DNA from 4 places in the Metabacillus schmidteae genome. Region 4 is predicted to be linked to each of the others. Evidence: riboswitches for the same ligand, from Rfam matches in the RefSeq annotation. Region 4 holds a riboswitch; each other region holds the start of a gene.
What was found. A riboswitch is a leader RNA that binds a small molecule or an ion and turns the genes downstream of it on or off. The one in region 4 is predicted to bind cyclic di-GMP.
Positions count from the first base shown of each region.

Region 1: another riboswitch for cyclic di-GMP. It lies ahead of HWV59_RS24250 (hypothetical protein); the one in region 4 lies ahead of HWV59_RS26670 (hypothetical protein).
Region 2: another riboswitch for cyclic di-GMP. It lies ahead of HWV59_RS13940 (methyl-accepting chemotaxis protein); the one in region 4 lies ahead of HWV59_RS26670 (hypothetical protein).
Region 3: another riboswitch for cyclic di-GMP. It lies ahead of HWV59_RS21015 (amidase); the one in region 4 lies ahead of HWV59_RS26670 (hypothetical protein).

Region 1 is NZ_CAESCH010000002.1:708,057-716,025, forward strand. It holds gene HWV59_RS24240 (leucyl aminopeptidase) at 93-1,598, shown strand; gene HWV59_RS24245 (ketoacyl-ACP synthase III) at 1,697-2,683, opposite strand; gene HWV59_RS24250 (hypothetical protein) at 2,749-3,096, opposite strand; cyclic di-GMP riboswitch class I at 3,169-3,252, opposite strand; gene HWV59_RS24255 (Na+/H+ antiporter family protein) at 3,521-4,855, shown strand; gene HWV59_RS24260 (hypothetical protein) at 4,887-5,051, opposite strand; gene HWV59_RS24265 (DUF6241 domain-containing protein) at 5,303-5,848, shown strand; gene HWV59_RS24270 (biotin transporter BioY) at 6,412-6,999, opposite strand; gene HWV59_RS24275 (sulfite oxidase-like oxidoreductase) at 7,116-7,715, shown strand.
Region 2 is NZ_CAESCH010000001.1:2,881,294-2,889,262, forward strand. It holds gene HWV59_RS13935 (SRPBCC family protein) at 78-539, opposite strand; gene HWV59_RS13940 (methyl-accepting chemotaxis protein) at 1,091-3,133, opposite strand; cyclic di-GMP riboswitch class I at 3,242-3,337, opposite strand; gene HWV59_RS13945 (TRAP transporter large permease subunit) at 3,481-4,812, opposite strand; gene garD (galactarate dehydratase) at 4,925-6,457, opposite strand; gene HWV59_RS13955 (nickel pincer cofactor-dependent isomerase, group 22) at 6,586-7,833, opposite strand; gene gucD (alpha-ketoglutaric semialdehyde dehydrogenase GucD) at 7,882-7,969, opposite strand, start outside.
Region 3 is NZ_CAESCH010000002.1:4,099-12,067, forward strand. It holds gene HWV59_RS21000 (LysE family translocator) at 1-276, shown strand, start outside; gene spoIIID (sporulation transcriptional regulator SpoIIID) at 718-993, shown strand; gene mreB (rod shape-determining protein) at 1,147-2,148, shown strand; gene HWV59_RS21015 (amidase) at 2,474-3,349, opposite strand; cyclic di-GMP riboswitch class I at 3,390-3,479, opposite strand; gene HWV59_RS21020 (flagellar hook-basal body protein) at 3,646-4,488, shown strand; gene HWV59_RS21025 (flagellar hook-basal body protein) at 4,505-5,344, shown strand; gene HWV59_RS21030 (DNA-directed RNA polymerase subunit beta) at 5,357-5,641, shown strand; gene fabZ (3-hydroxyacyl-ACP dehydratase FabZ) at 5,737-6,177, shown strand; gene HWV59_RS21040 (hypothetical protein) at 6,939-7,265, shown strand; gene HWV59_RS21045 (YwpF-like family protein) at 7,349-7,780, opposite strand; gene HWV59_RS21050 (helix-turn-helix domain-containing protein) at 7,857-7,969, opposite strand, start outside.
Region 4 is NZ_CAESCH010000003.1:203,157-211,125, forward strand. It holds gene HWV59_RS26655 (GGDEF domain-containing protein) at 1-274, opposite strand, end outside; gene HWV59_RS26660 (IS1182 family transposase) at 527-1,882, opposite strand; gene HWV59_RS26665 (helix-turn-helix domain-containing protein) at 2,091-2,306, shown strand; cyclic di-GMP riboswitch class II at 2,332-2,414, shown strand; gene HWV59_RS26670 (hypothetical protein) at 2,668-2,982, shown strand; gene HWV59_RS26675 (hypothetical protein) at 3,135-3,281, shown strand; gene HWV59_RS26680 (hypothetical protein) at 3,999-4,529, shown strand; gene HWV59_RS26685 (hypothetical protein) at 4,526-4,933, shown strand; gene HWV59_RS26690 (hypothetical protein) at 4,927-5,163, shown strand; gene HWV59_RS26695 (hypothetical protein) at 5,208-6,137, shown strand; gene HWV59_RS26700 (hypothetical protein) at 6,259-7,020, shown strand; gene HWV59_RS26705 (hypothetical protein) at 7,063-7,254, shown strand; gene HWV59_RS26710 (adenine nucleotide alpha hydrolase family protein) at 7,447-7,969, shown strand, end outside.

The DNA.
Region 1 (7,969 bases), on a different contig from region 4:
AAACCTTTCTCATCATTTATTACACCTTATTATACTTTTTTAACTTTGTGCATTAAAATAAAATAGTATACATATATGGAGGTGCAGAAATGATATTTAAAGTACATCATCAATTAGACCAAATTAAAAATCAAGATACACTTGTTATTGGACTATATCAAAAAACAAGCAAATTAACAGGTTTAGCTAGTGAGATCGATGAACAGCTTAATGGTGATCTCTCTCAGTTATTGAAAGAAGGAGATCTGCAAACAAAATATAAATCCATTACTAAGCTACATACCCTTGGAAAACATTCCTTTAAACGTATTTACTTTGTTGGATTAGGAAGAGAAGAGAAACTTTCCTTTGATCAATTAAAGAGAGTGTTTGGAGAGTTATTTCAAACTATTCAAAAGGCCAAACATCAGAGTCTTGCCATTGCGCTTGATACTTTTTCTAATGAAGAAAATGACATAAATGATATTGCCTATGCACTTTCAGAGGCATCTGCTCTCTCTACATATAAAATTTTAGATTATAAGCAAAAATCAAATGAACCTGAAAAAATGATTGAGACTGTTTATGTCTTTTCAGAAAATGGAGAACTGGATGAAATTAAATCCAGTCTTGAGGTTGGATATGCATTTGGAACAGGCACTAATAGTGCAAGAACACTAACAAATATGCCCCCTAATCTGTTAACAGCAACTGAATTAGCCTTGTATTCTGTCGAGCTTGCCAAGAGATACCAATTTGAGTATGAGATTCTTGAAAAGGAAGATATGGAGCGCCTTGGGATGGGGGCCTTACTAGCTGTTAACAAGGGTTCAGAAGAGCCGCCGAAAATGATTGTGGTAAAGTATCAGGGAAAAGAAGAATGGAAAGATGTGATTGGGCTTGTTGGAAAAGGAATTACCTATGATACGGGTGGTTACTCAATTAAGCCGAAGGATGGAATTGTTGGCATGAAAACGGATATGGGTGGTGCAGCAGCAGTTTTAGGAGCCATGGAGATTATCGGTGAGACAAGACCTGAGCAAAATGTTGTTGCCGTTATTCCATCAACAGATAATATGATAAGTGGAGGGGCATTCAAGCCGGATGATGTGATTGTTTCTTTAAGCGGGAAAACAATTGAGGTCTTAAACACGGACGCAGAGGGTCGATTAGCCTTAGCAGATGGTATTACATATGCGAAATTCCACGGAGCAAACTACCTTGTCGATGTAGCCACCTTAACAGGAGGGGTTATCATTGCTTTAGGAACTGAGACGACTGGTGCTATGACAAATAATGAAGAGTTGTTTGAGCAAGTTCTTCAAGCCTCACATGAATGTGATGAGCCTGTTTGGCGATTGCCGATTTCAGAGAGTGATAAAAAAAGAGTGCAAAATAGTCAGATGGCTGATCTCAATAATTCACCTGGCCGGGAAGGACATGCAATCATGGCTGGAACCTTTATTGGTGAATTTGCTGAGAATACACCATGGGTCCATCTTGATATTGCAGGTACAGCAACAACCTCAAAGGAAAGTGAACTTGGTCCATCAGGGGCGACAGGTGTGATGGCCAGAACATTAGCCGCATTTGTTGAGAGGTTTGAGATCGGGAACTAATATCGAAATTTGAAAGACATGTTGGTAGAAAACAAAAGTGACAGGTACATACGTAAAAATATGTTTACCTGTCACTTTTTTAACAGCTGCCTCCCTGATTAATATTTAAATAACATGGCAACTAATTGGTAACCGGCACCAATCGTCCAAAATAAAATAGTATCTCCTCTTTTAACAGTTCCTCTATTTATTGCCTCGTGTAATGCCAGGAAGGGGCTGGATGTCCCTGTATATCCGAAACGATCACCCACATAAACTATTTGATCATCCTGTATGGAAAACTTATCTTTTATCTTTAAAATATTGGCTAAAGAGAATTGTGAAAAGCAATAACAGTTGATATCACTTGCTTGTAAATGATTACGCTCTAAAAGCTTTTGAATCATGTCGAAAGTAGGAGGCAGAGCGATATCTCCATCAAAAGGAAGCCACTTAATATACTTTCCTGCCTCTTTGTTTTGGAGTACATTCGATAAGCCTTTTGCGGGATATAAGATTTTATCCATATTGATTGAATCTGTAAAATAAATAGAATCAATAAAACCTGTTTCTATATCTGTTTTTTCTAATATAACAGCAGCTGCAGCATCACCATAATTTGAGTATGTTATTTCATCTTCTGGATCACTAATGATAGAGTTATAATCTGCCCCTACAATTAATGCGGTTTTAACATGCTTATTTGCAAGCATATATCTAGAAGTATAATCAACAGCAACAGTCATGCCGGCACAATTAGCATTCGAATCTAAAATGATTGTGTGTGCCCCTGCCCCGATTGCATTGTGTAGATAAGTAGCATTTGTAGGAAACGTGTATTCAGGAATTTGTGACGAGAACATGATAATATCAATATCTTTTCCACTCATTTTTGCTTTATTAAGAACTCGTTTGGCTGCTTCTATGGCCATCGTTAAACTATTCTCTTCTGGATTATCAATGATATAACGATTTTTTCTTCCCATATGTTCAAGAAATCTTGTGATATCCTTTTCTCTTTGCTGAAAATGATGAATAAAGTATGTGTTATCAACGACTTTTGTTGGATGATAAATATCAATAGAATGGATTCTTATATGTTGCAAAGTGTATTCCCCCTATTTATTTGTAGAATAAAAAAATCAGGATGAGTGATTCATCCTGACACTTCTTAGCTCTCAATAACTTCGGCGTTTGATAATCCTGTGCTTCTTGCAAGTCTATTTAATTGAAGTTTTAATACAGGATTCTGTTTAATTTTGAATACCACTTTTTTGAAACCGGATTCCTTATACATTTTATACGAATTTTCTAAGCTTGGAATCATTTCTTGTTTAAGAAGATCCATAAAGGTGCAATCAATTTCTAAAGTGAATTCATTAGCGTTAATAACTGAAATCTTATTCTTATAGTCACTAACGAAGTTTTGTACATCTGTTGGTGTAAATGTTCCACCAATATACATCTCCACGTTTTTTGCACCACGATTTACTTTAATTTCATAACTACCTTGTGACATATTGTTTCTCCTCTCTTTTGTAAGCGAGGTTCTAAGGCGGACAACCAAGAAGGGGTTAAAACCGGATTCACGATGTGCAACTTGGCAGTCATAGCAATATGCCTTAGACCCATAGTTTTGCGTCCTTATTTTTCAATAAGTTTGCCCTGTTAGACCAGTATATTTCTCATAAAAAATAGGCCATCTTTAATATCGTCATATTGGAAAAAAATTTAATATAAAAAGATAATGTTTTTTAAGAATTTGAAAGAAAGGGCTTTTATAACAGTAGGAATTTAAAGTCTCTTTAACGTTTAAGAGATTATTTTGAATAATATCTTAGTATACTAATTGACAGAATAAAAACATATATGATAAATTTAATTCCGATGTTTTATTTCTCTACCATATTAGTAAACTAAAGTGTTTTTTGGGGGTATTGAAGGTGAATGCAGTCATTATAGCAGTTATTGCTATGCTAATTTTAAGTTTATTAAGAATAAATGTTGTTTTTGCTCTTGTGATAGGGGCTTTAATAGGTGGATTAACTGGAGGCTTAGGTTTAGCCACAACGATTGAGAGGTTTACAAGTGGGTTAGGTGGAAATGCTACAGTAGCACTAAGCTATGCCTTACTAGGAGCTTTTGCCGTTGCATTAACGAAAACCGGATTACCAGATGCGATGGTATCAAGTGTGATAAAAATAGTTGGTCGTGATGGAGAAGCAAGAAGAAAAACGCTATCAAAGGCACTTATTGTATTTTTAATTCTAATTATGGCGATTTTTTCACAAAACCTAGTACCAGTTCATATCGCATTTATCCCGGTTTTGATACCGCCACTTTTGAAGGTTTTGAATGAGCTTGAGGTAGATCGTAGATTAATTGCATCAGTCCTTACCTTTGGATTAATAACACCTTATATGTTTTTACCTGTAGGATTTGGGGCCATTTTTCATGGAGTTATGCAAATGAATATGGAAGAAAGCGGACTAACTGTGACCTTATCTTCCATTCCAAAAGCGATGGCTATACCTGCTATCGGAATGGTCTGTGGTCTACTTATAGCTGTTTTCTTTTCGTATCGTAAAAAAAGACACTATGAAAATCGTGAAATACCTGGTCAAGAAATGACTCAAGAGTATACGAAAAAAAGTATAACGATAGCCGTTCTAGCTATTATAGTATCACTTTCTGTTCAACTATATCTTTCTCAAAAATTAGAGGTTGAAGGAATGATTTTTGGTGCATTAGCTGGCTTAAGCATTTTATTTCTAGGCGGAGTAGTAAAGCGTAATGAAGCAGATACATTGGTGACAAACGGAATGAAGATGATGGCATTTATCGGATTTGTCATGATTACAGCATCTGGATTTGCAAGTGTATTAAAGGAAACTGGTCATGTTGAAAAGCTTGTAGAAGATGCAGCTGGGTTGATTGGCGGAAATCAGGCAATAGGTGCATTGCTAATGCTAATCGTTGGTCTTCTTATCACAATGGGAATTGGTTCATCCTTTTCGACGATTCCTATTATTACGACGATATTTGTACCGTTATGTCTTCAATTGGGATTCAGCCCTATGGCAACGATTGCGATAGTAGGCACAGCAGCAGCACTTGGTGATGCAGGATCACCTGCTTCTGACAGTACACTTGGTCCAACATCTGGTTTAGCAGCAGATGGAAATCATCATCATATTTGGGATACGTGTGTTCCAACCTTTATTCACTACAATATCCCCCTTATTATCTTTGGGTGGATCGCAGCGATAATTCTATAGAATATCTTAACGAAAAAAAACTTGGCTTTGTTCAAACCAAGTTTTTTTTCAATATATTTAATTTCTCCGTTAATTCCTCGTCATCCCATTCTAGTATTGTGTCTACTAATTCAGGATTTTGTTCCAGTATCTCTCTCTCAAAAGCTTCTCTGTCTTTTATATCTAAAAAATACTTCTTTACAACCAATGTCTTCATGTTCTACACCTCTTTCATATACTCTACTATTTTTATTGCCAAAACTAGTAAACATTATACAGATAAGAGCACAAAATTAAAAAAAATATGAATCTGATTTTTTTCGACAAAGTCTTTTCTTGTTTCTCCTATTTTATCCATTGTATGATTATACTAGACTATCTTCATTTATTAGGATCGGAAATATTTTGTTGATAGAAATAACGATTGACTAAGCTGACAAGCAAAGTTTTTCTATGGAGGTTGTTGCCGTGTCTTGGATAAAAAAATATAAGTGGATGATAGCCAGTATAATAGTTGTTACTGTCTGTTTCGGGTTTCTGGGGTATATTTTCTTTGATATGATGAATTCTAAATCAACTTCAACAGCTGCTCAAAACGTAACAGAAGAAGTTGAAGAAAGTACCAACACGAAAGAAGTTGTATCAGAAGAAGTTGTTATGAATAACAATCCATTCGGAAGTGAACAGGCAACTTTATCTGAAGAAGATATTCTCAACTATATGCACGGAATGAGTCATCAAAAGGTAATTGCAGATGAAAAATGGCTACATTTTGAAATGACGGATGAGCGAATTTTGTTTCTGATCAACTTAATAGAAAATGGTCAATATGACCATGAGGAATTGTTGTTGGACATTTTAACTCGTTGGAAGGCTGGAGATTTCTCTCAAGCTGATGAAGATCACAATGAAATCTGGAGCTTACAAGGAGGAACAATCGGTAAAGCAACAGGTGTCATGTCTGCAGAGCAGGAGCAACAGTACTTGGAAGAGTATGATGAGAGTATTAAATAAATAAAACAAATAATTTCTAAAAACCTGTGTCTTTTATAGGATGTTGTGTCCTGAGTCGAGTAACCAGCAAAAGGAAAATAAGCGGAGATTTTCCGGTTAGATGGAGAATGGAGCTCTTTTCGGGGATAAATAAGGGGAGGTTTTCCGATTATGCAAAGAAAAACCTCCCTTTTTCACATTTTTCGAGTTAATAGGCGGAATCTCTCCGTCTATTTATGCTCTTTTAAATAGTAATTACTAAATAAGCGGAATTTTTCCGTCTATTTTTCAACTTAGGTGTTTACCCTTTCCCACAACCGATAAGTGCAGACCCTCTCGATCAATCAATAAAATTGGATTGCAAATGACAGAAGAATTGACCATCTTTTTTAATTGTACAATACTCATTGCCCACCATAATAATGTTGTCAATTGCTATGCCAAAGTTAAGGGGATTTCGTAGAAATGTTGATAAATAAGGAAAATGACGTATGCCAATTCATACGTCATTTCTAAGTCATATATTTAAGTAAGTACCTTAAAATCGAGAACAAAGGCTTTTAAAATAGCTTATTACTCATACATTACGCCGCAATTCTTTTATTAGCTGCCTTCGTTACAGCAAAATAAATGCGAGGAGCCAGCAATGCACCTAAAATCGTAAAAGCAACATCTTTTACAATAAACCATGCCATAACACCCCAAGCAGCACCGTATGACATTGGAGCATTCATCCATACATTTAATGCAAGCCACATATACGTCGTCCCTACGATATAAATAAGAGTAATGCCTGCAAATGATGCAATCATGAAAACAGGTAGCTTCTTTTCTTTACTAACTTCTAGAATTTTACCAACTGCATAAGCTGCAATAATATAAGAAATAATAAATCCGCCAGTGCTTTGAAATAAAACACTAATCCCACCACTAAACTGTGCAAAAACAGGAGCGCCGGCCATTCCAACTAGTGCATAAATCGTCATTGATAACGCCCCAAGTCTGCTGCCTAATAATAGTCCAGCTAAAATACAGAAAAATGGCTGCATTGATAATGGAACACCTGCCACTTGAAGAAATGGCGCCCAAGACGTAATATTAGCACCAATAGCCATTAGTGCGGCAAACATACCAACTAATGAAATATCGTATGTTGTTAATTTTCTTTTCATCGTATATCCCCCTTTAAAACAAATTCTTAAAGAAAGAATAATATAAACGAGAAAAGATTGTCAACTGTTTTAAAGTTTTAGTTAACATTAACATAAGTGAATATGGAGGAATTGTCATGTATTTTGGAAAGCAGAAAAAACCACACCCTTCCGGAAGGGTTCCGCCAAATCAAAACGTTACAACGGCATTTCCTGTTTTGCATACAGGAAACGTTCCTTACTATGAGGATATTAGTAAATGGAATCTACAAATTTATGGATTGGTCGATCATCCTAAACTTTTTACATTAAAGGAAATAAAAGAGGATTTTCCTCAATCAGAATTAATTAATGATATCCACTGTGTAACGGGTTGGTCTAAATTAGATGTATGTTGGCAAGGGGTTAAAACAGCAGATTTATTAGAGGGTGTTCACGTACAATCTCAAGCAAAGTATGTCATTATACATGCAGAAGAAGGATGGACGACAAATTTATCAATTGATGACTTTATGAGAGAAACAACTCTACTAGCCCATAGCTATAATCATGAACCTTTAACTCCTGAGCATGGTTATCCCCTTCGCGCTGTTATTCCCCATCTCTATTTTTGGAAGAGCGCAAAGTGGATAAGAGGGATTCAGTTTACACAGCATAATCATCCGGGTTTTTGGGAGAGAAATGGCTACCATATGGAGGGAAATCCTTGGCTCGAACAAAGGTATCGTTTTGATTAATTCTAGGGAGATAAAGCTTTGACATTGAGCTAAAAGAAATTCTTCGAAAAAAAGCTATCCAAGGATAACTGTCAAAAAATTCATCCTATACTATTATAGTTTCTATCAATTGTCTTTAATTTACTAGAGATGAGAAACAAGGCTTAATATTTACATAAGAAAGAGAATCATGTGTATAGCCGGCAAGACATGGATGTATAGTAGGATAACTAAGCTGAGATGATGATTATGTCTTGTCTTGCCTCTACATAAGC
Region 2 (7,969 bases), on a different contig from region 4:
AGTATATATATTCTACATAGGATTTCGTACTCCTACTTCATTATGGTATAACGAACAATATTTATACAATGTTTTCCTTAAAGTCGATCTTTCTCCAAATAGCTTATCAAAGAATCTAAATCTTTCGCACAAGCTTTTTTAAAGGTACCAGCCATCAGTTTCCCGAAAAATTTTGCTATTCCTGTAAGTTCATTTATTTCCCCATCTAACTTAATCTCTGTATGATTGTTTTTTGAGGTAAGTATGTATGTAAACACAAATTCACCTTTTCCTGTTGTTCCTTTTGTTCCATCACAGCGCAGCACGATTTTATCAGGTTCCTTCAATTCAACCACTTCAAACAGTTCAGCAGCTTCCTTTCCAAACATTTTTCTTGTTTCCTTCCATTCACTTCCTACTTTTAATGGTCCCTCATCCAACTTCTCGATTTTGACTAGACCTTGCATCCAGTCCTTTGCAGTGTCAAGGTCTAACAAAGCTGAATATGCTTTTTGTTTTGTTACCTGGACAGATCTTACCACTTCAAAACGAATGCTCATATAACTTCCTCCTAAAAACTCTTAGAATACATATTATGATATAAACATTAACTTACTATAATTATGCACTATGTATAAGTACTAAAAAAGTTATAATAATAGTTTATTTCACCAAAACGCTTGAACTGTCGTAATTCCGTTATTTTATTTTAGAAAAGCTGGATTATGGCCTAGTACTAATGGTAATTGAATACGTTTTTCCTAAATGATCTTCCTTAATAAATTTATGGTTGTAGAAAAAAAACTAGCCTTCAAAGTATAAAGGGGTTCCATTTTTGGGCGCATTTTTACTATAGAAGGAAAAATTTCGCTTATTCAGTAATTAATATTCAAAATAGTACAAATAGACGGAGAGATTCTGTCTATGGACTAGTTTATTGCAAAAAAGGGAGAGTTTGCTAGGCATAATCGGAATATCTCCCCTTATTCATCCCGAAACGAGCTCCATTCTTCATCTAACCGAAAAATCTCCGCTTATTTTCCTTTTGCTGGTTACTCGTTTTCAGGATAAGACATTCTATTAAAAGAAAGAGAAGCAAGGTTTAATAAACTTAAAGTTTAAAACTATTAACTGCTTTTTGAAGTTCTTCCGCCATTGCGGAAAGAGTACTGGCTGCTGAACTTACTTCATGTATCGTGGCATTTTGTTCTTCTGCAGAAGAAGCGACATTTTCGGAATACTCAGCTGATTTTACTGCAATTGAAGATGCGTTTTCCATTGCTGAAAGCATTGAATGAGCGTTTGTTTTTATTTTTTGTACTGTAGTGAAAACTTCTTGAATTTGCGAAGTTACCTCTAAGACAGAAACGGATATCTCTTCAAACTCGCTTCCGGCACGTTCGACAAGTGTCTTACCTTCTGCAACAGAATGTTTCCCTTCTTCCATCGCCTGAATCGATTGCTGAATATCTTGCTGAATATCTTGTACCAATAAATGAATTTGTTTAGCAGATTGATTAGATTGTTCAGCTAATTTACGTACCTCGTCAGCAACAACAGCAAACCCTTTCCCATGTTCACCCGCTCTTGCAGCTTCAATTGCGGCATTTAAAGCTAATAAATTCGTTTGATCAGAAATCGAAGTGATTAACGAAACAATCGTACCAATTTCTTTAGATTTTCCCCCTAATTGATTAACAACCTGGGAAATCTCGATTGTTTTCGTATTGATCACTTCCATTTGCTGAACAGTATGTCGAATAACCTCTTGACCATCTTCAGCTTTTTGCTTAGTTACTGCAGAAACGTTACTCGCAGCATTCACATTACTGGCCATTTGATCAATTCCATTTGATATTTCAAGTGAAGTTGTTTTTGCACTTGAAACACTTTCTACTTGATTTTCTGCGCCTGTTGCTACAGATTGAATAGAACTAGCAATTTCATTTGTTGCTTTACTAGTTTCTTCCGCACTGGCGGTTAATTGCTCTGAGGCAGCAGCTACATTTTCAGAAGTACTGGCGATTTGCGAGACTAATTGTTTAATATTATGAACCATTTTGTTAAAGTTATGAGATAATTCACCAATTTCATCATTTGAAGTAATTGGTAGAGGTTCTAGAGTAAGATCACCACCTGCTATGTGATTCATACCTTTTGTAACCGTCAGCATTGGCTTTGTTATTCTCGAAACAATGAATATTGCCAGTGCTATTACAACGATTCCTGTAATACCAATAATGATCATTGATAATAGCTTTATGAATTCGGCATCTGCAAGTGCTTGTGATTCAGGCAAGTTCAAGCTGAGACCAAAACCAACAGCTTCAATTGGTGCATAAGCAATTAAAAACGATTGATCAAAACGATCAAAAGAAGCTACACCTGTTTGAGAAATGCTATTCTTTAACGAAGTACTTAATACATCTCCTAGATCTTTCTCTATTTCATCAATAGTGAGCCCCAATAGTTCCTGCTGTGGCGAAACCTGAAGACGAGTTGAATTATCTACTAAGGTGATAAGTGTAGAGATTTCCTCAACATCATCACTGGCTGCAAACTCAGTGTTGTTTAAAAACTGATCAACAAGGATTTCAAAGTTGGTTGAACCTGCCAAAACACCAATCACATCGCCATTTTCATCTTTAACAGGAGTAGCAATATTAATAACACGATTACCTGTAGCTCTGGATTCTAGCATGTCAGAGAAGGTTGATTTTCCTCCTGCGGCTGTTTTGATATAGTCACGATCACTATAATCATTACCTATTTTATCCGGGTTTGTATGTGCGATTACTTTTCCCTTAGGATCAGCTAAAAACACAGTTTCAAATACATCAGATCGATCATTTAAGGACGAAATGAATGGTGTAATACGATCTTTATTAAGGGATTTGATCGTATCACTCTCAGCTGCTACTTCAAGCTGATTTCTTTGTGAATAATACCATTCACTCATCGTTTCTGCTTTACTTTGTACTAAGCTTTGCATACTGGCTTTTTCTTTTTCAAGGATAACACCGCTGCTTATTTGGTAAAGCAAAATAGAAACAATAATTAATGGGGCTAGTGCTAATAAAAGAAACCAACCTGTAAATTTTGTTCGAATTGAGTTCATTTTGAAAAATCGATATTTTAGATTCTGCTTTCTCATGCTGTCTTATTTCTCCTTTGTTGTAATGTGAATAATTTTTTACACTATATAAAAAGACTACCCTATTAACAAGAGCAGCCAATTTTCCCAGATCATCTTGATCAAAAGTTTGGTAGCCAGGCGATCATAGCATCAAGCAATTACTGGTACTTTAGACCCTAAGCTTTGCGACCTATCCTTTCGAATAGTGTGCCTTTTATCTTTTTAATATATATGTTAATAGAGTAATATTACATGAACATGATAACTCTTTCAATATGATTTTTGCATGGGAATAGTTTCTAGTTTAAAGCTAATATAGTAATGAGACCTTTTTACTATACGTCAAGGTCAAGATGTTCACTGGGTTAATTAATAAACATAATGATTCCTATACCAATGATGGCCATGACTACTAGATGAAGGCCATTTGCTCGAACACCTGCTTCAAAGCCGGAAATTCCTACAATTCTGCTAACCATCAAGTTTAGTCCGGAAAATGGGCTTAATGCAGTTGAAATCGACCAGCAAAGTAAGAGAAGCATAGCTAATGACAAATTACTTATTCCCAGTTGTTCTGCATTCAATTGCATGGCTAAGGCAGCAATAATTGCTATTTGATGGATACCTATATAAGTGGTAACAACAACAAGTACAATTACAAATAAGGCAAATAACAAAAACGATTGATTCGCAACAATTGTTAACACAGCGCTAATTTCATTTGCTACATTTGTTCCTTGTAAGGCATGTGCCAGCAATCCTGCACTGCTGAACAACATGATTTCATTATTCATCATTGGTACTGATAGGTCTCGGTAATCCTTCAATAAAGGCATGAGTTTTGCCCAGCCATTTGTTACAATTCCCCATATAAGTGGCATGATAATGGATATTAAACATACAATCACAATCATCGACCATTTGGTCAAATACTCAATTGTTAAGGAAGTTAACATAAGAAATGTCACAAATAAGGCTAATTGAATAAGCTGTTTTCTCGTTTTTTTGGCCAATGGTTTCTTAGGTCCAGTTTGATCTTCAAATGGATGTTTTTTCGCCCAAATGGCAAACAAAATATTCCCTACAATTAAAGATAGAACAGATAAACCAATTCCATATAAAATATATTTTCCTACAGACATATCTAAATAATAGAGAACCAATGAGACAGAAGCGAAATACGGTGACCATAAAATGGCCGTTGAAAAACCGATAAGATAGCTTTTAGCAGACATTGCAGAAGGTAGTTTTAATTCTGATAGGAATTCACTGATCAAACGGACTGAACCAAGGCTTAAGATCGGACTCAAGAGAAATAAGGAAGTCGTAATCCCGGCAAAAAGCCTTTTCGGATGGTGTAACAAATTCCGTAATAGCGAATCAATTGCTTCGAAATAACCTCCTAGTTTAAGTGGAATCGAAAGAAGTGGTGCAAGTGTTACTAAACATAAAAGAGGTAAGATTAATAGAATTCCATTACTTATTCCGTCAATTCCGGCACCTTTATATAGTTCCAGCACAATACCTGTTCCCATCATTATAGACCCGATAATGCGTGGAAATCCCTTTGCTTTCATAACGCTGGCAATAAAAGCAGCGATCACGAAAACGACAACAACATACCCCAACCATGCATGTTGTAGGAAGTATTGAACAAGGAACAATAAACACATTAACAATATGAGATAGCTTCGCAAGTTGTCTCATCTCCTATCAATTTCTGGATCCTTTAAATGTTTCCTATAGCTAGTTTTACTCTATAAAAAGAGTAAGGCAACCCTCAACACAGGGATGCCTTACTAGTCTTATTCATGTTACAGGAGCAGGATTGAATAAAGCTAAATCGTTCTGCAATCCCCAATGTTCAGCCCAGGTTTGCTTGCGCCCGCTTGCAACATCCAAGATGAAATGGAAGAGTTCCCAACCAACATCCTCGATCGTTGCCTCACCAGTTGCAATTTGACCGGCGTTTACATCAATTAAATCCTGCCATTGTTCCTTTAGTGTATTACGCGTGGATACTTTAATAACAGGAGCCATAGCCAAACCATACGGAGTTCCTCTGCCTGTTGTGAATACTTGGAGATGCATACCAGTTGCTAATTGCGAAGTACCGCATACAAAATCACTTGCTGGAGTAGCTGCAAACAATAACCCTTTTTGTTTGGCTTTTTCACCCGGTGGTACAACTCCGGTAATTGGTGTGCTACCGGATTTGACAATTGATCCTAGTGATTTTTCAACGACATTGGATAATCCGCCCTTTTTGTTGCCAGGTGATGGGTTAGCACTCCTATCGGCCTCTCCCCTTTTTAAGTAGTCGTCATACCATTTCATTTCATGGATAAGTGCTCGACCAACTTCTTCATTAATAGCCCTTGGAGTTAATAAATGTACAGCATCTCTTACTTCTGTTACTTCAGAAAATAAAACGGTTGCACCGGCCCGGACCAATAAATCAGCTGTATAACCAACAGCAGGATTTGCCGTGACTCCTGAAAACGCATCACTGCCTCCACACTGCAATCCTACAACTAAGTCAGAAACTGGGCACTCAACTCTTTGTCGTTCATTTAATATTTGTAATCGTTCCTCTGCCATGTTCGTAATTGTTTCGATCATATTCATAAAACCTTGTTGATCCTGTAAAGAAACAATTTTTTCTACATCTCCATCCGGAACCAATCGACCTGGTGCTAACTTTTCACATCCTAAGCCGACTACCATGACCTCTCCGCCGAAATTTGGATGTGTCGCGATATTTTGAATCGTTCGAATGGGAATTTCCGCTTCAGGAGCATTGATGGCAACACCACATCCATATGTATGATTAATGGCGACGACGTCGTGTACATTAGGGTACTTTGGAAGGATTTCCTTTTTTATTCTGTTCACAGCATAATCAAGTACACCTGCAACACATTGAACACTTGTTGTAATACCAAGGATATTTTTTATTCCGGCACTGCCATCAGAGTTTCGATAACCTAAGAAAGTATACCCTTTCAAAGGTGGCTGTGAATCAGGAACATTTGTAGCTAAAGGAAGTTCATCCAATTCAGGTGGTGTTGGAAGTTTGACTAATGATTCTTTTACCCAGCTTCCTTTTTTCATTTGGTCTTGTGCGTAGCCAATTACTTCACCATATCGGATAATTGCTTGGTTTTTTACCAAATCTGTTAACGTCACTTTGTGGCCTTGTGGGACATATTCCTCTAATGTCAGACCACATGGAAAAACAGTTCCCTTTGGTAAACCTTTTGAATTCACAATGATGGCAACATTATCTTGTGGGTTTACTTTAATATAGAGAGGAATTTCCTTCGTTTCTTTCAAGGTCATGTTAAGTCATCCCCTTTGCATTGATTGATGATAGTACTCTAGGTAGGACGAAATAATCGCCCTACCTAAATGTTTTGTAACCTAAAAGTATATGTCGCATAAGCTTGTTATCATATTTATATATGCCTTTACCAGGTAATAACCTCAGGTATGCCAAGAATCTCAATTTTTTCATTTTGGATTGCCTCTTCAAGTAAACACTCAGAGATATAGAGTTCTTTTATTTGAAGGGTATTTTTTATCCTTACAATTCTTGCCTTGCTTTGATCGACAACTGCAGCTGTTTTGATTGCTGCTTTTACAGCCAATTCAGGTGTTTCAAAGAACATTGGAAATTTTACAACATCTGTGACAAGACTAGTGAGTGCATTTGCATAGCCTTTATGAAAAGCAGTTTTTTCAAAAACCTTTTTTGTCGTTATATCAGCTAAACCAATTCCGTTCGCATTATGATGAGTTTGTTCAGTCAAATCCAATACAACGATCTTATTTGTTTGTTGATCACCTGTTGCATAAGGAGTTGGATATCGCCCCGTAATGTGAGGGTCCATACCGCTCCCTGAAATATCTTTTCCAAGTTCATCAACAACAAGAACATCTAGTGAATTAAACAATAAACGCGGCATAAGTGATTTTGCTTCAAGCAGCAGGGCAGGTTCCACATCAAAGATTTTTTCAGCTGGAACAGCGACAATTTTTGCTGGCCGATCATAGGCATTTTCGATTGTACCTAGACCGAATATAATAGGAGCATGTGCTAATGTAACTTTTGCCATAGCCGGCACATGTTCAGCCATATATTTAAAGCTGTATGAATGAGCGGCATCCGCCCCTTTTTGTTTACCAAGCCCAATTGTAATCATTTTTGCAAGACCACTTTCATGCGGACCCCGAAAAGCAGTATGCGGCTTAATTCGAGCGATGAAGATAATTTTGTCTGCTTCATACGCATGCTTATCAAGATAGACAGGTAGTCCTTTTGGCAATCTTCCTAATTCCACGACGTCCATACCAGATTTAATTGGTGCCTCAATAAAATTCTCAGTAACACCAAGTTTCTCTAATACCTCCCGCTGACCCTCTGCTGTTGAACCACCATGACTACCCATCGCTGGTACGATGAATGGCTTGCCACCTGCAGATTTAACTGCTTTTACAACTTCTCTCGTTAAAATTGGAATATCTGCGATACCACGGCTACCTACTGCAATCGCAACCGAATCACCATTTGTAATTCTAGATAATACTCCTGCTTCATTTATTGTTTGATGGACTGCTTCAATTACATTTGGAACTTCTGGAGCATAGAAATTCTGTCTAACTTTTATCATTTTAGGGATCTGGACGCCTTTAACTAGTTCCTCAATGACATTCATTTCAGACACCACCCAATTTACTTAACAGTCACTTCTAATCTATCAAACTTACTTAACAAACACTGTTTTAATTGAAGTGAAAAATTCCTTAGCAGCTTCCCCTTGTTCACGAGAATGGGAGCTGGATTGTTTCATT
Region 3 (7,969 bases), on a different contig from region 4:
ATAATGAATCTCTTAAATCCAAAAGTTTCATTATTTTTCCTGGCTTTCTTCCCGCAATTTATTCAGTATGAGAATGGGAATGTGTCCCTTCAAATGCTCGGTTTTGGAATTCTATTTCTCATCCAAGCCTTAGTGATTTTTACATTAATAAGTATGTTTGCTGGAAAAGTCGGCAATTTCCTACGTAAAGATCCATCATTATCGAAAAAGATTAACATGATCCAAGGTTCTCTGTTTACACTGATAGGACTAAAAATTGCCTTTAGCCAGAAATAATCATAATCACGTGAAGAGTGGTTTTCTGACTACTCTTTTTTTATACAAAAAATGTTAAAAGTAAGTCATAATGTCCCTCACCAAAAATATAATAAAAAGGTATGTCTCCATCTTCACTCCACCCATCGACAAATTTCTCGGGAAATAAACTGTTTAAAATAGGTGAAAAACCACAATTTCTCTATTCAAATCTCATAAAAATGAAAAAAATTTAAAGAAAGCCTTGTCCCTTCTGACTTTATTAGCATATATCTTAATCCAAGCTAATAAAATGTTACAAACCTATCAAAGAGAGTGTTTGAGGTGAGGGATCGTGAGTGTAATTTTTAATCGCTGTAAAAGAGGCAACATACGATCATCTAAGAGAAATTCAGCCAAAGTGTCTTGGTATGCGAGTCTCATTTCACACTTCTCACATCCATATTAGGGAGGTCGAGTGGTGTGCACGATTACATCAAAGAACGCACAATCAAGATTGGGAAGTATATCGTGGAGACAAAGAAAACTGTTCGCGTCATTGCGAAGGAGTTTGGTGTTTCCAAAAGTACCGTCCACAAGGATTTAACGGAAAGGTTACCTGAAATTAACCCTGATCTTGCGAATGAGGTAAAGGAAATACTTGATTATCATAAATCAATCAGACATTTACGTGGTGGAGAAGCAACAAAGTTGAAGTACAAGAAGGACGAAATTTTAGAAGAAGAACCAGTGAAGTAAATGAATTCTATCTACTTTAAGTAAATCGACAATTCCCTACATACTCACCTGAAATTTTTTTACAAAATCATACTATTTTTGCGAAATTGTGATAAAATAGGTAATTAGGTCAGTATTTCGGATATGAAGATTTGCAAGGAGGATATAGATAGAATGTTTGCGAGGGATATTGGTATAGATCTTGGTACGGCTAACGTACTTATTCATGTGAAAGGGAAGGGAATTGTGTTAAACGAGCCTTCCGTTGTTGCCCTGGACAAAAATACTGGTAAGGTACTTGCCGTTGGTGAAGAAGCTAGACGTATGGTAGGACGTACTCCTGGGAATATTGTTGCTATTCGCCCATTAAAAGACGGTGTTATTGCAGACTTTGAAGTAACAGAGGCAATGCTAAAGCACTTTATTAATAAGCTGAATGTAAAAGGGTTACTTTCAAAGCCGCGCATGCTCATTTGCTGCCCAACGAATATTACATCTGTTGAACAAAAGGCAATTAAAGAAGCTGCTGAAAAAAGCGGCGGTAAAAATGTATTTCTTGAGGAAGAACCAAAGGTAGCAGCAATTGGTGCCGGTATGGACATCTTCCAACCTTATGGAAACATGGTTGTTGATATTGGCGGTGGAACTACTGATGTCGCTGTGTTGTCAATGGGCGATATTGTCACCGCCTCTTCCATTAAAATGGCTGGGGACAAGTTTGACGCGGAAATTTTAAATTACATTAAAAAAGAGTACAAGCTATTAATCGGTGAGCGTACTGCAGAAGATATTAAAGTCAATGTAGCAACTGTATTCCCAGGCGCACGTTATGAAGAAATCAGTATTCGTGGTCGTGACATGGTAACAGGATTACCTCGTACAATTACCGTGAACTCAACAGAAGTGGAAGCAGCACTTCGTGAACCAATTTCCGCCATTGTACAAGCTGCTAAGAGTGTCCTGGAACGTACTCCTCCAGAACTTTCAGCAGACATCATCGACCGCGGTGTTATTTTAACAGGTGGTGGAGCACTACTTAACGGCTTAGACCAACTTTTAGCTGAAGAACTAAAAGTACCAGTACTAGTAGCTGAAGCACCAATGGACTGCGTAGCAATCGGCACAGGAATCATGCTGGACAACATGGACAAACTTCCACGCAAAAAATTCGGATGATACTTTTAAGAACCTGACTTGTGCAGGTTCTTTTTTTGTGTGGGTCATGGTGTGGGTCATGGGGACAGGTTCCTTGTCCCGGCAGTGTGTGTAGAATCATGGCGGAATTTGTCTAATCGCAAATAAATTCGAAAAATAGTAAATAAATTTGTCTAATCGCAAATAAATTTTTGAAATCGCAAATATAAATGAAGAATCGCAAATAAGGTCCAAAGGAAGGTCCAATGGGACAGGTCCCTCGTCCCGCCAATAAGTTTGTACTCAAATAGGAATAAAAGCATAAAAAAGAATCGGCCACAAAAAGCCGATTCTCCATCCATTCTCCTTACCGTAACTCCATCCAGCTCCCCACGTGATGCACCGCAACACCTTTAAAGCTTGAATAATCCTTATAAGCATCTGAAACAAGCGCAAGCTCTTGGTCCATCGCACTTTGCCCTTCCTCATAAAACGTCAGGAATCCGTCACTGCTGCCCAGGTTCATCGTTTCAACAGCAATCGTGACATCTTTATTAAGTGACGCTGCAAGATTTATTTCGTATTTCGCTAGCTCAATAATCCCATTGGGACCAACAGCCTTATCACGGTATGCCATGATTGTAATCTCACTCGTATTCTTAATCACCCATTCAGCGAGATTTCCTTTTCCGTATTTATTTTTCACATTCATCTCGTCAAACCAAAAAGGAATATCAGCGGCGAATGGTATTCCAAGTGTCTTCGCAGTATTCGCTGCAGTTAAAATGACATTTTGATATTTCAGCACAGCTCCACTGTAATTTGTAGTCCATTGTGAAGTAAGATATGGCTCAACATCAAGATGAATGCCGGAAAATTTTTCACCCTCAGCTGCACTTGTTTGATAGGCGGAAACCCAGTTCAAAAAGTTAGTAAAAGCCTTAGATGATGGTCCCCATTCAGGAGCACCGTCAAGCGCATAAACCTTTATTTGACGTGCTGAAGCTTCTTTAATAAATTGTTTATATTGGTCAACATTAATCAATCGGTTAATTTGTAAATACACATGAGATACTTGTTTATTTTCAAGAAATTCTAATATAGCTTCACGATTCGTCACAATTTGATTCGTATCCCAAAGCCATGTAGAGTATTCCGTGTTCGCGCTGGCATTTGCTTTATTCACACCGGCAACCCCCAACACAAACATAGTTAAAATAAACATCAAGATTATTCTTTTCATCTTATTCTTCTCCCTATAAAGCCCATGGCTCAAAAAGGAGCCTGGCAGCTTGGCGACCGTGCAATGTAAAATATTGTATAGGCCCATAGCTTTGCGTCCCTGCCTTTCGACAAGTTTGCCCTTATCAGATTTTTCTTTATTATAAAGACAAGCTAGGAAAAAAGAAATAAAAATATTTTTTCCTAAAAACTAACAATGGAGAAAACAATCGTTCTCCTTTATAATCAATAATAGGGAATTCTGTCGAAAAAGAATTCAGTTGTTCGGACAAAAACACGGTTAAGGTGGGTTTACTCATGCTAAGAGGTTTATATACAGCAACTGCAGGGATGTTGGCACAGCAGCGCCGAACAGAAATGCTATCAAATAATATGGCAAATGCAAATACAGCGGGGTATAAAGCGGATCAATCGACAATCCGGGCTTTTCCGGAAATGCTCTTGCAGCGTATGGAAAATAAAACTGTTCCAACTGGTAATGGAATGAATGTAGCAGGCATGCAAACAATTGGTTCGATTAATTCTGGAGTTTATTTACAGGAAATTAAAAGTAGAGATATCCAAGGTGAGCTAAAGGAAACAGGCCTGGTAACTGATGTTGCCTTAGTTGAAGAAACTGTTCCTCTACATCCGGAAACAAATGTAAAAGGTTCATTATTCTTTGCTGTTCAAAACGGAGCTGGTGAGGAACGCTACACACGCAACGGACATTTTACATTAGACGAAAATGGTCTTTTACTTTCAGATGGAAATCCTGTGCTTTCAACAGCAGGACAACCAATCTCTATCCAAGCCAGTGAATTCAGCGTTACAACTGCCGGCGATGTTTTGGTAGATGGAGAACCAGAACCTATCGCACAAATTGATGTCCGTTTTGCTGAAGATGTACGTAATCTAGTCAAAGAAGGAAATGGAATATTCCGTACTTCAGACGGCCAAGCCCTTCCAACAGCAATCAACAATGGTGACATCCAATACAATTTAAAACAAAACTATCTGGAAACTTCCACTGTAGATGTAGGAAGAACATATACGGATATCATGACAGCCTACCGTTCATTTGAAGCAAATCAAAAGGTGCTGCAAGCATATGATAAAAGCATGGAAAAGGCCGCAAATGAAATTGGCCGCTTATCATAATAGGGGGAAATAATAAATGTTACGCTCAATGATTACAGCGACTAATACAATGGGCCAGATCCAAAAACAGCTTGATCAAATTGGCCACAACCTGGCAAATGTTGATACTCAAAGCTATAAAAGAACGGAAACAACATTCTCCGAATTAGTTCGTCAGCAATTTACTAATCAAGGCAATGCATTAGAAGAAAGAGAAGAAGAACGTTTTGGAACAGAACTTGGGATTCGACAAGGAACAGGCGCAAGACTAAATAAAAGCGTTGTGTTTACACAAGGCAGCATCAAGCAAACTGGCAGATCACTTGATATTGCTTTTACTTCACCAGATCAGTTTTTACAAATTGATGTAAATGGGCAAATTAATTATACTCGAGATGGTGCTCTATATTTATCGCCAGCAACGGACGGAAGTAACCAGCTCTTACTCTCAACAGCATCGGGTAACCTGGTCCTGGATGAAAATCAAAACCCAATTCGGTTCAATGATACATTTAAAGAGCTTATGATTTCAAAAGATGGAACAATTAGAGCCATACCGAGAAATGAAACAGAACAACCACAAGAGTTCCAACTAGGTGTTATTCAAGTAGATCGTCCGCAAATGCTGAGTCAGTTAGGGAATAATCTTTACGGATTAAAAGATCTGGGTGACATGCAAATCGAAGACGTATTAACCTACTTAGAAGGTGCAGACCGCGGGGCTGTCACAATGCAGCAGGGTGCACTTGAAATGTCCAATGTTGATTTAACAAAGGAAATGACCGATTTAATGATCTCACAGCGCTCATACCAAATGAACGCAAAGTCCATTACACTTGGCGACCAAATGCTGGGATTAATTAACGGCGTAAGATAGGAGTTTAGTCTATTGGTAGCAAAAGAAACGACAAAAGCGGTCAGTCGAGAAGAAGTTAAAAAGATAAACGCAAAGAAAAATCAAGAAGAAAAACAAGACCAACAAACCGAAAAAGTAAAATTACGCATTCGCCTCATTCCCATTTGGTTACGTGTCGTACTTGTTCTCTTAGCTATGGTCATCAGCTTAATCGTTGGACTTATGATCGGCTATGGAGTCATCGGCAATGGAAATCCAGAGGAGGCACTTGATAAATCAACATGGCAACATATCATCGACTTAGTTGAAAAAGAATAATGTTCCATATATACTTTGCTAAAGGAAGGTGAAAGCCTTCCTTTTGTCGTACATAATAAAGAAGCGAGAAAAAAGCATAAAGGAGATTCATACATATGTTAGATATTAACGAAATCAAAGATATTATCCCACACCGATACCCATTTTTACTCGTTGACCGCATTTTAGAAGTACAAGAAGGAGTCAAAGCGATTGGCATTAAAAATGTCTCAGCCAACGAAGAATTTTTTAATGGTCATTTCCCTGACTACCCGGTTATGCCAGGGGTATTAATCGTTGAAGCACTAGCACAAGTTGGAGCAGTTGCCATTCTGAAAAAAGAAGAAAACCGCGGAAGATTAGCATTCTTTGCCGGAATCGATAACTGCCGCTTCAAAAGACAAGTAAAACCAGGTGACCAATTACGCCTGGAAGTAGAAATCATCCGCCTAAGAGGCTCCCTTGGAAAAGGAAAAGCGATCGCAACAGTTGATGGAGAAGTAGCATGTGAAACAGAAATCATGTTTGCGTTAGGTGAGAAAAAAGAAGCTGAATAAGAAATTTTTAAGATTGCCCTTCATGTATCATGGAGGGTTTTTTTGGTTTTTGGGGGGATAATAAGTTAAGGAAATTAGTATCCTGTGAAAGGCAAACAAGTGCGATATGAAATGAAAGACAAAACTAATCGGGAGTCTTTCACCCCCGATATGAAGGACAAAACAAAGCAAGAACTCAGAAGAAAAGTCTTTCATCCCCGATATGAAGAACAAAACAAAGTGAGAACTCAGAAGAAAAGTCTTTCATCCCCGATATGAAGGACAAACCAAAGCGAGAAATCAGAAGAAAAGTCCTTCATCCCCGATATGAAGGACAAAACAAAGCAAGAAATGAGAAGAAAAGTCTTTCATCCCCGATATGAAGAACAAAACAAAATGGAAAATCAGAAGAAAAGTCCTTCATCCCCAATATGAAGAACAAAACAAAGTGAGAAATGAGAAGAAAAGTCTTTCATCCCCGATATGAAAGACAAACCAAAGCGGGAAACCAGAAGAAAAGTCTTTCATCCCCCAAAAATATTCTCCACAACACATATTTCCTATTAAAACACCTTCATTAACTTAAATAAACACAAATAACCCCCTAGGACATTCGTCTCGTTTTCCCTTAAAAAGGTTTCATCATTAATGATCTTGTCTATATAATGCATATCGGCCGAAACACTTTAAAATTAAGAATGAAATTATTTTGAGTCGGGAAACATAAAGAAAGACCGGGTTTTAAAATAAATAAAAGGTCAAGTTGAAAGGGGTAATAAATGATGAGAAAAAATTGGTTATTAACATTATCAGGTTCTCTTCTTGCAGCAATGCTTGTAACAGGATGTGCAGCAAACGATGATCAAGATCCGGCACCTCCAGAAGATACAAATGAAAATGATACAGTAGAAGAGAATGTGGAAGAAGGTCTTAATGAAGGTCAAGATGCAGTAGAAGAAGGCGTTAATGAGGGCGAAAACATGCTTGAGGAAGGCGCTGAAGAAGGCCAAAACATGTTAGAAGAGGGTACTGAAGAAGGCGAAAATATGCTTGAAGATGGTAACAATGAAGGCACGAATGAAGGCGAAAACAAAAACGAAAACAAATAATTTAACAAAAGTAGAGACTAACTCAAAGGGTTAGTCTTTTTATTATGAAAATACACTAAAAAAGGCTCCACAATCGTGCAGCCTTACAACTTTGTAGAATGTTCACGTTGTTGAATGGATTCCTTAAAAGCTTCCTTTAAGGCATTGCCGGACAATCCTTGATCTAATAATGACTCCAACAGTTCATCAGGACGATATTGTGATCTTGATGTTAGTAATCGACCATCAAAAAGAATGGAGATGGATTCGTCTAACACAGTGATCGTATTCACACTCGCAGAGATTCGTGCAGGTGCATTGCTCAATTTCGAAATGGTTACAAACATTTTTAATGTACGATTAGCTTCTTTTTGTTCCTCGAAGTAAGGCAAGAAGTCTTTTGAGATCAATGATTCTAGTAACCACGAATTTTCGCCATCTTCCTTGTTAATGACAAGACCGTCAAGTAAAGGAATGTTTTTGGCTTCAGCTGATTGTTCATCAATTTTTAAGCAGACAAGCTTGAACGTTTTCATCAATATCATCCCCGCTAGCTTATTTTGGACTATTTATAGTATACCACAAGGTCTCTTACAACCTAAAAACATGGAATTACTCGGAAATCTTTGATGAATTTTCAATGACGCGAATAATTGTATCTTCAATAAACTTACGGTGCTTTGTTTTTACATCTAAAAGCTGATGTAAGCCTTGTACCATTTTGG
Region 4 (7,969 bases):
GAACATCCATAACACCTAATAAATTCTGATGTTGATTTACATCATTTCTATACATGATTTTTTCTAGATATTGTTTAGGTACTTTATAGGTATGATTTTTCGGAATTTCACCTATATGGGCTAATATACACCAATGAGATTTTTCTTTTGTAAGGTATAAACTTTGATCATACTTAGTGATATTAATTAAAGAATTTAAACTAAACTCAGCAAGCGGGTTTAATTCTTTTATAGTGGACATTTGCTTGAAAGAATTTTGTAAAAGCGTTTGCATTTCAAAAAACACTATATTTGAGAAATGGGGGAGGAGAGGTAAAGGAAATTCTTTCTAAAAAATTCGTGTTTTTTCTAATAAACCTATTCCTGTGTCCAAAGACCTGTATTATACTTTTATTATAATTTCCTTGTTTGATAATATGAATTTAAAAAAATATATTAATTCTTGGTAATTGAATCAATTTCATAATTACTTATTTTAAAGAAACACAGACCTTCAGAATTTGTTTTCTATTAAATTTTTTAATGTTTAAGCTGCTTGTTGTTGAATTAACACGGCATTGATACGATCGGCAGCTAATTTTGAAGCATTATAAACTAAAGTTACTAAGTCAAAATGAACTTTGGCACGTTTTCCAGTACGATAACGAACGTTGTCCAGCTGGAAATATCCCTTTAGATAAGCATTCACACGCTCCACAGCGGTACGGCGTTTAAATATCGTCTTCCAAGCTATTGATCCGCGAGCTGGTGCTGTATATTTTCTCAAATCAGTAGTGATTCTCACTTTGTATACCTTTTGACAAAGACCATCATTCGCTAAAGAACAGTCTTTACATTCCTTTGGTCGAGTATATTTTAGTGTCTCATATTTCGGATCAAAACTGTCATAACGGTAGGAATGCTCTCTGACACATGTTGGTGCGAAATGTTTATCAAAGCCAATAGGTTCAGGCTCATTGCGTTTGTTATAAGCAATAACAGATTGATGTCCCATTCGATGAATCTGCGTATAGATAGGTTCGAAATCATATCCAGCATCCATTGTTTCATAGCGCAGATTTGGAAGAGGCACACGTTCATGAATACATGTTAATAAAGGAATAGCTGCCTTTCCATCATTAAGGTTGCCAGAGGAAAAAAGGGATTGCAAAATGTATTGGCTCGTTGAGCCAACTGCTAAGTGGGCCTTATAGCCAAACCAAAAGACGTTTTTCCCTTCGCTATTCTTCTTTACACCCCATTGAGGGTCTTGAGGAATTTCATGGCGAAGTTCGGCTAAAGGAACGTCCAGTTGTTCTTCAATTTTCTTTTCAAAAAGAGGAAGATTGGCTTCACGTTCTGCTTTTTCAATTAACCATTGTTCCCTTTTCTCATTGGACTTGCGACCACGTTTCTTGGGTTCATTTTTAGGTTTTTCATCTTTTGGAGGTGCCTGATCGCGTGCTTCAAAGTGTGTGGCATCAATGGCAATGGTATCATCCGTAATAAATCCTTCGGATATCGCTTGAAGAAGAAGAGTTTCTTGAACCTCTTCCAAAACCTTCGATTCACTAATGATAGTAATCATTCGTGAATAAGCAGCATCTGATGGTACGGAATCAGATACTAAAAACCCACAGTCAAGACGGAAAATCATATCATTCTTCAATCGTTTAACTAAATCTTTAATAAATGGGATTCTTTCTGAAATTCTAGCAACCAAGGAGTAAATCATAGCAGCATAGTTAAGTTCAACTGGTCTACCAAAACGGGATTTCTTCGTTACCACAGCGAAGATTTGTTCAATGTCAATAGTAGAAAAAATAGCTTCAAACCGTTGGGTAGGTTCTAAATCATATAATTCTTGTAGGTCAAACAGGCTTCCTTGTCGTATAATAGTCATAGGGAGTCTTCCTCCAGTCTTATTAGTTTGTGTGGTGCTTACTAAATTCGACATTTTGGGGAGGTACTCCTTTTTTTAGTTCTCAGAAGCCTTGAGCCCGTAGGGCTCATAATTATGAAATTCATTCAATTAATAGGAAATATAACTTATAATCTATAGAGTTTTCCTTTCAATATTAGTAAACTTAATCATAAGAAAGGAAATTTCGATGAAAATTGATGTTAAGATAAAGTTTGGTCAGAAAGTTAGGTATCACAGGAGAAAAAAAGGTTTTTCTCAAGAGGAATTAGGAGATTTAACTGATCTACATCAAACTTATATTAGCGATGTGGAAAGAGGTTTACGTAACATTTCTCTTGAAAATATTTATGAAATTGCACATGCATTAGATGTTAGAATGTGTGATTTGTTGAATTTTGACTAATAATTTTGAAGTAATTATCATTAAACAAATACTTGGAAGCAATGATAGGCTGTTCTTATTTGGGCACTTGAACAATCTGGAGCTAGTAGTGCAACCGGCCATTATATAGATGGCTTTTTTTATTGCCAACTAAAGAATTTATTGTATTCAGATTTATTCGTGCGTTTTTGAGGTGTGTTACAATTTCGTAAATTCACTTTTAAGATTACCCCCAATAATTATATGGAATACCGTAATTATATTAAGAACAATTTATAATAATATAAAAAATTCTTATTTCTATTAAAATTGTGGAATCTAAAAGTTTTATCTATGATTTTTTCTATAATAAAAATAGAAGAAGAGAAGTGAGGTTTTTTTAATGAGTTTAATCCAAGAACGAGAGAGCATAGATAATATATTAGTAGCTGCAAGAGAATTTGTAGTGAGAGAAAGTTTAACTTTAATAGATGAAAATACTGTAGAAGAACATATTTCACTTACTAGAGAAATTAAAACAGTTTTTTCGCATTCTTTAAATGAAAAAATAGAAGTTTTATACGCAAAATCTAGAGATATACCTTTATCTAATTTTAGAGGTCTTAAAAGAGATGAAATAGTATCTGAAAAGTATATAATTAATACTTTTAAGCTATCTAGAGATGATGCTAGAGAATACCTTTCAAGTAGAGTATAAAGTAGTCGTGATTATATATCAGACTACTTTTTTGTTTAAACTTTTCACTAATATACATGCTATTGGTATGTAGTTGTAGTTAAATATATTTATAGAATTATAGATTAGCACGATTTTAGACTATAGGTTAACTAATAACCATGAGGAAAAATATGACGACAGTATACATAAAATGGCATGGTCCTTATTTATTAAATAACATAATTCATAATCAGATTGCATTAAATAACAGTGGTATTTATGCAATCTACCGTCAATACATAGGGTACGAAACATTACTTTATGTTGGTAAAACTTAAAGGAGTTTTTTACAAAGGCTATCAGAACATGAAAAACAATGGCTATCAACTGTAAGAGGAGAATTGAAAGTTAGGTTTGGAGTTCATTCATTTCCAGAAGGTGAAAGAGTGAAAGATTCACAGTACGAAAATTTAATGATGTCGTCGAAGCTTTACTCATAACAACATATCAACCTTTAGAAAATACAACAAACTATCATTGGTATTATGGTAGAACTAAACTAGAGATTATTAACTTTGGGAGAACAGGCATTTTAGATAGGATTGTATCTGCAGAAAATCTAGAGTGGGCATAAAAACTAAAAGCTAAGAGAACTAGTGTTAGCCTTATAAGTGATCAGCTAATACTTAACGTTGAATAGTGCATTTATTTAGTCTATAATAAATATGTTCAAACTTTTTCTTTTGTTATTTTTATGCGACCATTTATTACATAAGGTCAGCTGTTAATGATCAAACATAGTAGCCTCTGGGCTTAGGTTTTAGACACTTTTGTGTCCTTATTAAACCTTTGCCCAGGGGCTTTTTTGTTAGTTTTTGGGAAAGAGCGAGTTTGAATAAAAAAAACTTTTAGAAAGAGTGATTATTTTATGAAAGGTGAATGTCTACCAAGTTGTTGTGTATGTAGTAGTTGTTGTGATGAGACTTTGTTTCGAGTAAGAGGAAAAAACTTCTGTTCTGAAGATTGTCTTATCGAAGAGGAAGGAGTTGAAGAAGGTGTTTAAACTTACCTGTTTTGCGCCAGTTCATCCTTCAAAGTTAGGTCCTGCCCTACAATCAGTACATTTCAAAGAAGTAAAAGGTGACTTTATATGGGAGATGGATGGAACTCAATTTGTTATTGAACCATTTAAGAAATATGGGGATCATCAATCTTCTTATGGGTACAGAGTCTATTTTAATGGATCAATTGATGGAGCGTTATATCTTTTTGACATGTCAATGGGTTGTTTTCAACCACAAATTAACGCAGTCGAATATACCTTGCATCATCAGTCAAAAAACCAAGAGAGTTGGATTAAAGATTTATTTAGAAGATCTTCCTTTGAGAAATCAAAGACTAGAGGAATTTTTCAGAAGGGAAATGTAGGCGTTATTTGTCTACCTGACTCAACTGTAAATCTTCAAATTCGAAAAAAAGTAAAGTCTTTTAGACTTATAGAGTTGATAAAAGAGATCGAATGTCTTAGACAGGAAATAATGCCGTCAGACTACGATCTCTTTTCTGTTGAAGGAGTTGCTATATGAGTAAACAATTTAATTTTTATACGGAAGATTGTCAGTTTACTATAGGATCAAATTTTCTAGTTAAAAATGGTGGAGAAGTTATAGGAGAGGGAGATATTTTTGTTTTCCAATTGTTATTGGGATATCCTGCATGGATTATCGTCAATCCAGCTAATGAATTTATCCTTCCTCAAATTATTAAAACGGACAAAGTTATCTCTGTTTTACCCGATTATGAATTCTTTGATGGTGTTCAAAGACCAGAAAAGTTTATGTATTGCGTTAGTTTTTTTGAAGGGGAAAAGCAGAAGAAAATTACGGTGAATGCTGTAGATGAAGCGCATGTTCAAGAGTTTGTCAAAGCGAATTATCAAGACTCAACAAATCTAACGATTAAGAGATCCGAGGAGAGAATATCATGCTAGTTAATAAAATCGAAGAATTGTTTAAACCAGCTTATATGAAAGAAAGACTTTTTACTATGCTGAAGAACAATGGAGAGTTTATTAGAACTGATTCAAATTTAGGCTTCTTATACGCTATCACTTTAGGTAATTCCGAAAGTAAAGCAATTAGAGTTGAAGTTGCTATGAAGTCGAGAAGAGAAATAACTATTCTCAATGCTTCTATAAGTGATATTCAGCTTTTAGTCTAGGTTGTTCTTGATTAATTTGAATCTATTCTAAGGAGGAAATTGTTATGAAAGATTGTGGAAATTGTAGATTAAATAATGAGAGTATACATTTTGATATTAAGGTTTGTAAGAAGTGTTCCAGGACAAATCGAGCATTTTTTGAACCTAAACCTAATGCTGCGGAGATTATGGAGAACCTCATTCAAGAAGGTACCTATGGTCTTTTAAAGGAAACGGAAAGTAAATTGAAAGCAATTAAAAATTCAATGTATATGCATTTAAGAGAAAGTGAAGCAAAGCGTCATGAATTTGAAAAGTTTAATGTAGTGGCCAAGTTTGTCCCAAAGAAGATTTTCGATGTAGATTATAAAGGAATTGTTCAATATCTATTTTATTATTTAACTCCTGAACTTGTATGTAAGGCAATCAAAATAGATGTTAAATCTTTAAAAGAAAATCAAGAACTAAGGGAAGAACTTGAAAACTACAAAAGAAATCCTTCATATTACGTGAAACCTTCTTTTAATAAAGTGGGTAAAGAGCTAGTTAGATCTTCTGATTTTGACTATGAAGGCTATAAACTAAATTACTTGGCTGAGACATTTAAAAATCTTAATCCAAGTCTAAAGCAGTATGAAGAATTGTATGACAGGGCAAAAATTGAGATGTTAGAGTGTTCGGAATTACAGGAAAGAAAGAAATTAAGCCATTCCTATGGTTCTGTCTCACTTATAGCAAATCAGCCTGAATATAAAATTTTTAAACTGTTTGAGGATTACGGAGAAGATTTTTTAATAAAGAATTGTTTACCGGATAGTAGTAAGGTTCAATGGTATATCGATTCAGGGTTACTTGCGAAATCAGATATTGATGCTTTTAAAACAATAAATGATATCCGCCTAGATTTTATCGTAATGCCCCTAGATGTTGAACGTGAAATAATGTCTATGAACGGACAACGTCGAGTGAATTTATCATTACGGAATCTTGGTTAATAAAGCATATGAGAGGACAATACCTAATTAGTTTGGGTTTGTCCTTTTTATATATAAATAAAAAAATTAAATAAGTTAAGAGATTGTGTAAGTAATCTACTTAACAATAGGAGGAAGACTTATGTCAGTAGAAATGGTAGCGAACTTAATTCCAGTAGCAGCAAAATGTTTAGAGTTAGGTATTTTCAACAAAGTGGCAGTTAGAGATGTTGATATTAAGAAGGAATTTGCTAAATCACCTTCGGATATGCCAGTGGAAGTCTTGACGTATTATAGAACACTTCGTACAAGCGGGAATAAACCTGTCACACAAGCTCTTCATATCTTTTTAAAGGGTAATAGTAATGAGCTTAAAGCTTTTGCATTTATAAAAAGCCATCCTTATAAAGGTCACGTTACTATGGGGGAACGATGGATTCATAATTCAGATTCACCTGAGCCATCTATGCAATCTATATATCTGGAATGCATTTCTTTTGAAGATCTAACTGTTTTCCTGAGTAATGCAATAAGTAAAGCGCAGGAGATTCTTGATATAACACCAAAAAAACGAGTAGAGAAGCATTTTCAAGAGACAGTTAATTTTTTAACTTCTTTATATAATAATGAGGATGCTATTTTAGATTTAATGTCGGTTCATCTTTCTAGTAGTACTTTATCCTTCTCGATCACATGTGAGACGGGTTGGGGCAGTGACTATCATTTTAATGTTACGAAAGATAGAAAATCTGTAGCAATGAAAATGGACATTGATCCAAGAGAAGTAGGTATAGATGAACCTTCTACGTTTCGAGCAACAGAAGAGATTAATTCTAATGATTCAGACGGTATCTATGAAGCTTTCACAAGATTGATGAAAAGCTACGGGATACTAAATTCATAGAATGTCAAAGTCTTCAAATCAAAGTAGGAAGAAAGAATCTATATGAATAAAGTTTATGTTGTGAAATGTGAGAGAGGATATATTAAATTTAATTGCAAATTGGGTGACTATAATGAAAATGCTTATTTTGAAGGATTTTCTGAAAAACCTGAGACTTTCTTTTCGAGTGAATACAGAGCAAATTTAGAAGCTAAATTATGCGGATTAGAACAATATGAAGTAATTTCAAGATAGAAATTATTACGAAATTCGCTTTTAGAAAAATTTAGAGTAATTTTTTTCGAAAAATTCTTTCAAGGTGTTCGAATATTACTAAAGATCAAGTAAGATATTAAAAATCAAATAAGGGGGGAAGTCCTCTTGCTAAATCATTAGCAAAGGGGACTTTCATTCCCTTTCTTATGGTTTAGTAGTGGACAAACAAAGATGAAAGATATATTTCAAGAAATAAAGGATCATATGAAAGAGGTATATTTAAGAGACGATTTGCCCATAGCTTTGGGATTTAGTGCAGGTAAAGATAGCTCCCTAATGCTCTTACTGTTATGGGAAATGCTTTCTTCCTTACCTTTAGAACAACGAAAAAAGACCGTTCATTTAATTTCATCCGATACTGGAGTTGAAACACCAGATATGACAGATTACGTTTACAAGGCTATAGAAAGCATTCAGAGATGTGCTATTGAACAGCAGATACCTATTGAAGCGAACCTTGTAAAACCAAATCTTAAAAATTCCTTTTGGTGGAAAGTTCTTGGACGCGGTACGTTAATTTCTACTCCGAATACTCGCCATAGATGGTGTACCCATTCACTTAAGATAGGTGTTACTCAGGGAAAATTGAAGAATTTATTATCAACTGCTCCCGTTCTTATTGATAGTCAAGAGAGGTTTCGACTGACTTTAATGTTAGGAACCCGATTATCTGAGTCAGCTGCAAGGAAAGCAT